DNA from 3 places in the Bacillus sp. C-3-6 genome. Region 2 is predicted to be linked to each of the others. Evidence: riboswitches for the same ligand, from Rfam matches in the RefSeq annotation. Region 2 holds a riboswitch; each other region holds the start of a gene.

Region 1 (3,203 bases), on a different replicon from region 2:
TCACCAAGTCAAATTTCGACTTATGCAACATCCCTCTTTCCAAACTATTTATAGCATATTTATTAATATTTCAGGTCTTCCCCAATTCATTTCTTCACAAACAAATCTAAGTTTTTCTTCATCCATTGTGTGTAATCCCTCTTCTAGTAAACATGAAATTGGAACTTCACAGTGAATTTGTGCTAATTGCAACGAAATATTTAAGTTCTCTAAATCACTTTCAATCTTCGTACGCTGCGCTTTTGTTAATGATTCTACATTTTCTAGTACAGCGGATACTGTTCCGTGCTCTTGAATAAGCTTATACGCTGTTTTTTCACCGATACCTTTTACACCTGGATAATTATCACTTGTATCTCCCATGAAAGCTTTTGCATGGACGATTTGCCACGGCTCTACACCTTTTTCTTCCATGATTTTCTCCGGTGTGTAATATTCGTAATTTCCAATTCCTTTACGCAGAAGCATAACCGTAACGTTCTTATCAACAAGTTGAAGTAAATCTGTATCACCAGTTAAAATATAAACTTCAGCTTCATTGCAGTATTGTTTTGCAAGCGTACCGATACAATCGTCCGCTTCGTAGCCTTTCATACCGATAACTGGAATGGATAATTTCGCAGTCATTTCTTGTACTAAATCAAATTGAGGAATTAATTCTTCTGGTGGCGCTGCACGATTTGCTTTATAATTCGAGAACGATTCTGTTCTAAATGTCGTACTTCCCATATCCCAGCATGTAACGATATGTGTTGGTTCAATCGCTTGCGTAGCTGTTAACAAGTGTTTCATATAACCATGAATCCCATTCGTAGGGGTTCCATCTTGTCGTTTCATAAATTGTCCGTAGACACTTGTTGCGTAAAAAGCACGAAATAATAGTGCCATACCATCAACTAATAATACTTTTTTCATAATTCCTCTCCTATTAAAAAAATAATAACCTCACGTTATCACGTAAGGTTATATAAATAGATTACCATTCTACGTTTTTGCTCAACTTTGTCTATTATACATTGTTTTTGTATATTTAGCACCATTAACACATTAAGACGTTCTACTACAACAAGTATGCAATATGCCTGAATACGTATTTTTTCCAGTAGAAACAACGACAGCCTTTGCACTTCCACTAACGATATGTGAACCTTTAAAACATACATTTTCAAGCTCAAGTGGATTATAATCTTTCATCCGTTTTAATGGAATAAATCGTTTACGTTCAAGGTGATAGCAGCTTTCAAACTTCTCTATACTCGCTTCGTTTCCCGTTAACACAGACTCATTCACTAATAAATCATCTGCATAAATAATACGTACATCAGCTGGCACAGCATCTCCAGCCGAAAGAAAAATCATATCTCCAGGTACAAGTTCTTGCACTGGTATCTCCATCATTTTCAGTTCACTATTTAGCCCTGTACTACTAGAACATTCTACTCTAGATACAGTAATCGTTTCACGTTGTAATTCATCACACACACGTTGTTTTGAAAAACCTGGAATCATGCCACCAAGCTTCATCATTACTTCTGCAAGAATTGCTCTTTTTGAAGTTAGTTCATTTCGGCCATATACTTGAATACGTTTTTGCGCCTCTTTCATTGATAGTCCGTCTCTTGTTGTTTTAAAATATGCAAATACAGATTTTACATCTCTTGTTGCAATTTCAATTAATAAATCTTTATTTTTTTGGAGCATTGTTTGTTCTTTTATTGATTTTTTATTTAGTTTATATGACGTGTTACCCACAGTTTTGTTTGCATATAACATATTATCGTCTCCTCCTTTACAACATAGGAAGAAACGCTTTGTTTCTCAATTTATCCACTTTACTGTGAAAGTGTCTAGCGCTTTATAAACGCTACATTGTGATAAATATAGAGGGAGGAACAAATCGTTTCCTGCCTACATCATATATTTTTGATTTGAAGTATATGGGTAACGGAACCGAGTCAGAATTTGACATGCTCCTCACCTCCTCGTTTAATTTTATAGTTTATACTATGAAATTACTCATAGCTTGGTAACAAAAAAGACCCCTACCCTTAAGAGAGTAGTGGCCATTACATACACAAATAAACGATTTCTAATATAATTAGAAATCTACGGACCTCTCCCTCGCCGAGTTTTAGCACTGTATAGCATAGGTACATTACCAGCTACGTTAAGAAAAACCTTAATTCGATCATTCCTGTTGACCCATTGGCGTCTCTCGACATTTTTGGGCAGTAGCATTTCTCTATACAGGAGCCTCACCTAACAGAGACTTATTTTCATTACATTGAAAATGTTACTCTTATTTAAAATAGATGTCAACCGTAGCCTACAATTTTTTCAAAAGGTATGGCAAACTAACGTATATAAAGTGAAACTTTAATCAGTGGGGGTTTTGTTCATCCCCCACTGATTATTAGCCCTCACCAATCGGGCTGCCCGGCAAATAGCGGGATAAAATTAAAAACTTTACGTTTAAACGTAAAGTTTTTAATAAGTTATACAACCAGCGATTACAATCCCAATCGAAAGCGATAAAAACATAAGAAAAAGACCGACTGCTTGATTATCTTCTTCGAGACTTTTGTTTATATTAAAGCGTGGTGTAAGCCACTCAGCTAAATAAAAGACGATAATTTGAGCCAAAATCCCAACTGCTCCCCACGAAATCATATCAAGAAGTGAAATTGAATTAGCTGCTGTCGAATATAAAACAACAGCTAACCCAAGTAATCGTCCTCCAAGCACATAGCTTACCGCCTTATTTCCTTGAGCCATTAACTTAAATTCCTTTACTTTCGTTGTCACTTCCATCAAGAACAGACCTATACATAAAAGGCCGAGTGTTACTGCTAAATATAATAAAAAATTAATCATTTTTCCCCCTCCTTTTTATACCTACCGGTAAATAGTACGATTCATTTCCTGTAATCTTTTCTCCCGCACGAATACCGATACTACTCGCTTTTCCAGCAATTAAAAACGAACCAAACACATATGACAGTTTCTCGATCCCTTTTTCTGTTTCCAAGGATACGACTGGCAGTTCGGTATACTTTTGAAATATCGGCAGTGACGCTTTATACGTTTCGTATGCATTTTGAAGCATAATATTTTCGTCTTTATCGCGAATCGTAATTGTATCTCCTTCTCTCCCAAATGAAGGTTTTTGAACGAAAGAACCTTTTCCTAAAAATAAATCTGGT
Region 2 (3,203 bases):
GATAATATCTCTTCATCTGCTGCTAGTAATAACTCATGTATGGAAACGATTCCCTCAAGATAACCATGACTATCAAGAACATAACTATAAGATATTGATTCTACATTTTCAGAATGTTCCCTAATGTACTTCAATGTCATTTTTACTGACCAATTTCCTCTAACTGCAACAAAATCACTTGTGACAAGACTTCCTGCCGTTTCAGGTTTGAAATTCATCAATTTTTTTACGTTATGTTTTGTAATTTTGTCTAGATACGCCATTAATTTAGCTTGTTTTTCAGGATGAACCGCTAGAAGTAAATCTACTAATTCATCAATCGGTTGTAAATTTAGTAACTTTTTAGCTTTGTTTTCAGATAAGTGAATTAAGATATTATATTTTTCTTCTGCACTCATATATTGAAGAATTTTAGAGCTTTTTAATACGGGAATCGTATTTAGCAATATGATTTGATCTTCAATTGAAAATCTTTTTACTTCTTGTGCAACATCATACGACGGAAGACGTAAAACTTTCTCTGCATCCAAATTATTTTTGGTTACAAGTAATTCTTTTAATAATTTCTTCATGTTAACTCCTCCTCATATTGCTAAGGGAGACTCTAGAGTTTCATGAGTGGTTTTGTTTTATTTTATCTGTCTTAAATTTTTTATTAAAGCAATAATAGTTACATTGCAATCAATTCATTAGTTAGAATTACCTCCTTTTTGAATATAGACAAGATAAAAATAAATAAAATTAAACAGAAAAACCTTTACTCAAAAAGGAGTAAAGGTTTTTTCACAATACAAATAAATGATTATTAAGACCGCCCTGCCAAAATCACAGAGGTGCCTTTCTATCAAATCGTATACCACTCCCTCGTTGAGTTTTAGCACTGTATAGCATAGGTTTTTATAACCAGCTACATTAAGAAGGGCCTTAATCCGACCGTTCCTGTTGACCCATTGGCGTCTCTCGACATTTTTGGGCAGCAGCGTTTCTCTATACAGGAGCCTCACCTAACAAAGTTTATTGAATTACTTCAAAATTTAAACCAGAATTTAATATTTGTCAACTGACTTTCAATTCCATTCATAAAAAAATCTTTTATAGAAAATTAAATTATATTTTATTATAAATTTAAAATTCCCCTTAAAAACATAGAATTCAAATAGATTTAATTCGAAGAAGCGTTATAAAACATATGAAACTTATTGTTTTTAATCAAATTCCAATTGTATAACAAAAGATAAATAATTAGTCATTCTTTATATCAAAAGAACAGTCTAAAAAAATCTTCTTTTATAATTAAAATCTTCTTTACTGTTTATCAAATTTATGTGGTTAAACTACTTAATCACACGATACACTACAAGTCAAAAATATGTACTTATACGGAATGATTACATACATTTTCTCTTATCATTTCTCAAAGGACTATAAAGCAATAAAATAAATAAAATTAGCAATACGGTTGCTTGACAGGCAAAAAAAATATATTTATGCTTGCTACACGAAACAAACACATAAAATTTATATTGCTTAACCTGTTAGGTGAGGCTCCTATGCAAACACAGGCTATTGCCCAAAAATGTCGAAAGACGCCAATGGGTAGAACAGGAATTGTCGGATTAAGGCTCTTCTTAAGATAGCTAAGTAATGAATTTTCATTACTTTACGTTGTATAGTGCCAAAGCTCTACTAGGGGGAGAAAAGCCTTATTTAGTCATGCCATTTTGAATCCCTCTAGTTACATACTAGGGGTATTTTTGCGTGAAAAAACAGGGAGTAAGCGATAGAATCTTCCCAAACAAAAGTCATATTTAATAATTGACGAGAACAAGATTCTATTCATAAGCAAATGGAATATTATGTTTTTTTTAAATCAGGAGGATATTAAAATGAAAAAAATATTAAAACTCGATTATCTATTGCTCCTTCCTCTATTCATAACTTGTACTTTAGGTATTATCATGATGTATAGCGCGAGCTCCATTGTCGCTGTCCAACATTACGGTTATAACAGTAGACATTTTGTTGATTCTCAATTAACAAAGCTACTTTTAGGAACAATAGGGTTAATAGTTTGTGCTTTACTCCCATATGAAATATGGAAAAAACGAATAGTCTCAATCTGTATTATGGTTGGGGGGACTTTTTTATTAATTATGGTTTTATGGAAAGGAAAAGTGGTGAATAATGCTCAATCATGGATCTTTGGAATACAGCCAGCTGAATTTCTTAAATTAGGAACAATCCTTGTAACAGCCCGTTTTTTTGCATTGCGACAAGAACAAGCTAAAAATAACTGGAGTGGTATCGGAAAACTTTTATTTTTTTTAGCTACAATTTTTTTTCTTATCTTTAAACAACCAAATTTAGGATCTGCACTTTTAATATTAGGTATAGGTTTTAGCATATTTCTTTGTTCAGGAATAAATATAAATCTACTAATCAAAAGAACTACCATCGGTTCTATTTTATGGTTACCTATTTTATATTATTTGATTCAATATAGTTTATCAGAAGTTCAAAAGACACGTATTACTACGATTTTCAATCCCTTTCTTGATGCGCAAGGAAATGGATACCAGCTTGTAAACTCTTTTATTGCCATGGGCTCTGGAGGAATCATTGGTCGTGGATTTGGAAATAGCATACAAAAAACAGGTTATCTTCCAGAACCACACACTGATTTTATAATGGCAATAGTTTCTGAAGAACTGGGATTTATTGGTGTATTTATTCTATTGGTTGGAGTTTTGACTATAGTACTTCGCTCCTTAAAAATTGCACAATTATGTGTAGATCCATTCGGCAGTTTTATAGCAATTGGTATAGGATGTATGATTGGTATGCAATCAGTTGTAAATTTAGGTGGTATTACGGGACTATTTCCTCTTACAGGTACTCCATTTCCATTTGTAAGTTTTGGTGGAAGTTCTTTAATGGTGAATTTAATAGCAATAGGAATATTGCTTAATATCTCAATTTTCAATAAAATAAGATTTCTCCCTCAGGATATATAGCTAATATACTCATATTGTCTTATTAAATAAACCGGTTTAACAACCTTCGATTATATATTCTATACTGATTTTCTCCTAGAAATATTTAACTTATGAAGCAAGCGAACAGTTTTTAGTTTATCTTCCCTTTTTATTTAGCTAGGTATTCTAAAGTACAAGGAAGCATATGTAATTGTAGTTCATCAGCAA
Region 3 (3,203 bases), on a different replicon from region 2:
TAACCGAGGATTGGTTCGCCGATATCTAATCCAACTTCTTTACAAACTTTTCGTGTAACAATTTCGTTATCGCCAGTTAAAATTTTTACTTGTACACCATGCTTTTGTAATGCTTGAATTGCAGCTGCTGCAGATGGTTTCGGTGGATCTAAAAAGCCGATATATCCAGCGAGAATCATATCAGTTTCGTCTTTTACTGCGTACTCTTTATCATTTATGTTTCTATCTTTTTTATAAGCCACAGCAATAACCCGCATACCTTCACTATTCAATGTCTCGCTTAGTTTTTTGACATTTGAGCGTATTTCCTCAGTGAGTGTAACGATTTTTTTATCCACTTCAGTGTAGTTGCAAATTGATAAAATTTCTTCTACGGCACCTTTACAAACCATTGTATGTTCACCTGAAATATCTTTTACGATGACTGACATACGCCGGCGGGCGAAATCGAATGGAATTTCATCTAGCTTTTGAAAAGCTGATGGGTCAAATGTATTGTTTTCCTCTGTATGCTTAATAACAGCTTTATCTATTAAGTTTTTCAATCCAGTTTGATAGAAACTATTTAAATAGGCAAATTGCAAGACGCGATTGCATTTATTTCCATTAGGATCTAAGTGACGAACAAGGATAACGTTATCTTCTGTTAAAGTTCCGGTTTTATCTGTACAAAGAATATTCATAGCACCTAAGTTTTGAATAGAATTTAGGTGCTTCACAATTACTTTTTGTTTAGACATGTTAACGGCACCTTTAGCTAAATTAGCAGTTACAATCATTGGCAACATTTCAGGTGTAAGGCCAACAGCCACGGCAATAGCGAAGAAGAAAGCTTCTTGCCAATCTCCTTTTGTGAATCCGTTAATGAGAAGGACAATAGGCGCCATAATAAGCATGAATGTAATTAAGAGCCAGCTTACTTTGTTTACACCTTTATCAAAGCTTGTTTCTACCCGCTTTCCGATTACCTTATTTGCTAAAGAGCCGAAATACGTATCAGTACTTGTTGAGATGACAACAGCTTTTGCGCTACCACTTACAATATTTGTTCCCATGAAGCAAAGGTTTTCCATATCGAGTGGATTGTAATTTTTTTTCATGTTTTTCGGTAAGATATGCTTATTTTCTGTATGGTAGCAGTTTTCGTATTTTTCTACAGGAAGTGCTTCCCCTGTTAAAGAAGATTGATTAACAAATAAATCTTTAGCGGATACAATACGCACATCGGCTGGAACGATATCACCTGCTGAAAGGGAAATAATATCGCCAGGTACAAGTTCCTCAATTGGAATTTCTGTTGTGTAATTTCGATTTAAATTCGTTACATTTTTTATTTCATGTACAAATCCATTTATTCTAAATACGCTCGCAGTTGTTCGAACCATAGCTTTTAACTTATCGGCAGCTTTTTGAGAACGAAATTCTTGGGAAAATCGAATCGTTGCACTAAGTAGGACCATTACAGATACGACAATTGTTCCTTGCATATCATCCGTGAAAAAGGAGAGTGCTCCAAGAGCTAATAAAACGAAAATAAATGGATTTTTAAATGCTAACAGAAGCTGAATGTACCACGGTGCCATTTTATTATGAGCTATTTCGTTCGGGCCATATAAAGAAAGTCTACGAGACGCTTCTTGTTTAGATAATCCATCTTGAGATGTTTCTAAAAGTTTTAACGCAGAGCTTATATCTTGTGTTGCAACCTCCACTAATAATTCGTTATTTGTTTTCATGCTATCTTGCTCATAAGCATGCTTTGTTTCTTGTCTTTGTAAATTAAACATCGGTAGTTCCTCCTCTGTCATGAAGGAGGAAACAATCTGTTACCTAACTATTTGAAATGGTGAGGAACAGTTTCTTTCCTACCTACATGATGAAATATGAATGTAAAACGTATGGGTATCTGGGCCGAATCATCAATTGCCAACTGTTCCTCACCTCCGTACAATTTAGTAGTTTCTGAATATGCTATGTTTGTTTCATAGTAAGGTGCATATAGACGTAAAAAGACCTTTACTCAAAACGAGTAAAGGTCTGAATTCGCAGTTAAAAGAGTCCACAACAAAGACTGCTAGTAGACATAAATAAAAACAGTTTTTGTGTATGACAAAATACATGCACCTCTCCCTCGTTGAGTTTTAGCACTGTATAGCATAGGTACTGAAACCAGCTACGTTAAAAAAGGCCTTCATTCCGACCTTTCCTGTTGACCCATTGGCGTCTCTCGACATTTTTGGGCAGCAGCGTTTCTCTATACAGGAGCCTCACCTAACAGAGACCATATTCAATTACATGTTGAATGTTAGCACTGTAAAATCGTAGTGTCAATATCTTTTTTATCTGTGTTTTTAAAATATTAAATGGATTTATAATAGATATATGGGATGAAATGCATGATATTAATTATAAATAATGTGGAAAATAAATATTTTTATAAAAGGGGAATTTGTAATGGTACCACAAAATTTTATTATAAATATTGAGAATCAAAAGTGGTTGTTTAATGAGCAGGAAGATTTATGTTCTCACGGGGAAATTTATTTAAATGTGGATGGAACGATTATTACACAAACAGGTATGGATGAGGAATGGGGAATAAGTGAATCAGCTTTAGCTCTGTTACGAACTTTAGATAAAGAATATATTTGTGATATTGAAAATGAAGAGGGGCTTATTTTGCACGGATGTGGCACTATGCCCATGTTAGGATGCCCAATTTTAATTCATTGGACTATAAACCATATAGGTGAAAATGTGGTTTTAAAGGATTTTGTCAAAGTTATTTCTACTGATCAAAAGGCTATATACTATGAAGGGCTTCATATAGAAGTAAATGAAAATGAATATAGAAAACAAATTGTTTCTTTTGCGCTACAAGCAAAAGAATTATTCAATAAATCAAGTGAAAAGATAATTTTAGATGAGTTTGATCAAAGTATGTATACAGACTTTTGGACGGAATATAATCATTTGCTAAATAAGTATAAATAAAAAAGCACTGTAACCAGTGCTTTTTTATTATAGATTACGAGATGGTAGGGTTTTCAAAAATAACAATCTCTGAACTGTTTGTAGTTGAAACGCGTTGGGCGTAATATGTTAAAGCTGAAGAAATATATGCTGGTAACGTATCATTTGTATGTGATGTTGTATATTCATGGATTAATTCCTTTAAAGTTGTCCATTCTAATTGTGCTGGG

The links. A riboswitch is a leader RNA that binds a small molecule or an ion and turns the genes downstream of it on or off. The one in region 2 is predicted to bind magnesium.
Region 1: another riboswitch for magnesium. It lies ahead of ACW0JX_RS08045 (P-type ATPase); the one in region 2 lies ahead of ACW0JX_RS26990 (FtsW/RodA/SpoVE family cell cycle protein).
Region 3: another riboswitch for magnesium. It lies ahead of mgtA (magnesium-translocating P-type ATPase); the one in region 2 lies ahead of ACW0JX_RS26990 (FtsW/RodA/SpoVE family cell cycle protein).

The regions. Positions count from the first base shown of each region.
Region 1 is NZ_CM137247.1:1,543,428-1,546,630, reverse strand. It holds gene ACW0JX_RS08050 (5'-3' exonuclease) at 49-915, opposite strand; gene ACW0JX_RS08045 (P-type ATPase) at 1,048-1,773, opposite strand; M-box (ykoK) riboswitch at 2,109-2,274, opposite strand; gene ACW0JX_RS08040 (DUF350 domain-containing protein) at 2,488-2,874, opposite strand; gene ACW0JX_RS08035 (glutathionylspermidine synthase family protein) at 2,867-3,203, opposite strand, start outside.
Region 2 is NZ_JBSSBE010000002.1:33,353-36,555, forward strand. It holds gene mgtE (magnesium transporter) at 1-572, opposite strand, end outside; M-box (ykoK) riboswitch at 854-1,019, opposite strand; M-box (ykoK) riboswitch at 1,525-1,701, shown strand; gene ACW0JX_RS26990 (FtsW/RodA/SpoVE family cell cycle protein) at 1,887-3,014, shown strand.
Region 3 is NZ_CM137247.1:3,943,738-3,946,940, reverse strand. It holds gene mgtA (magnesium-translocating P-type ATPase) at 1-1,787, opposite strand, end outside; M-box (ykoK) riboswitch at 2,119-2,286, opposite strand; gene ACW0JX_RS20150 (hypothetical protein) at 2,455-2,994, shown strand; gene ACW0JX_RS20145 (DUF3932 family protein) at 3,029-3,203, opposite strand, start outside.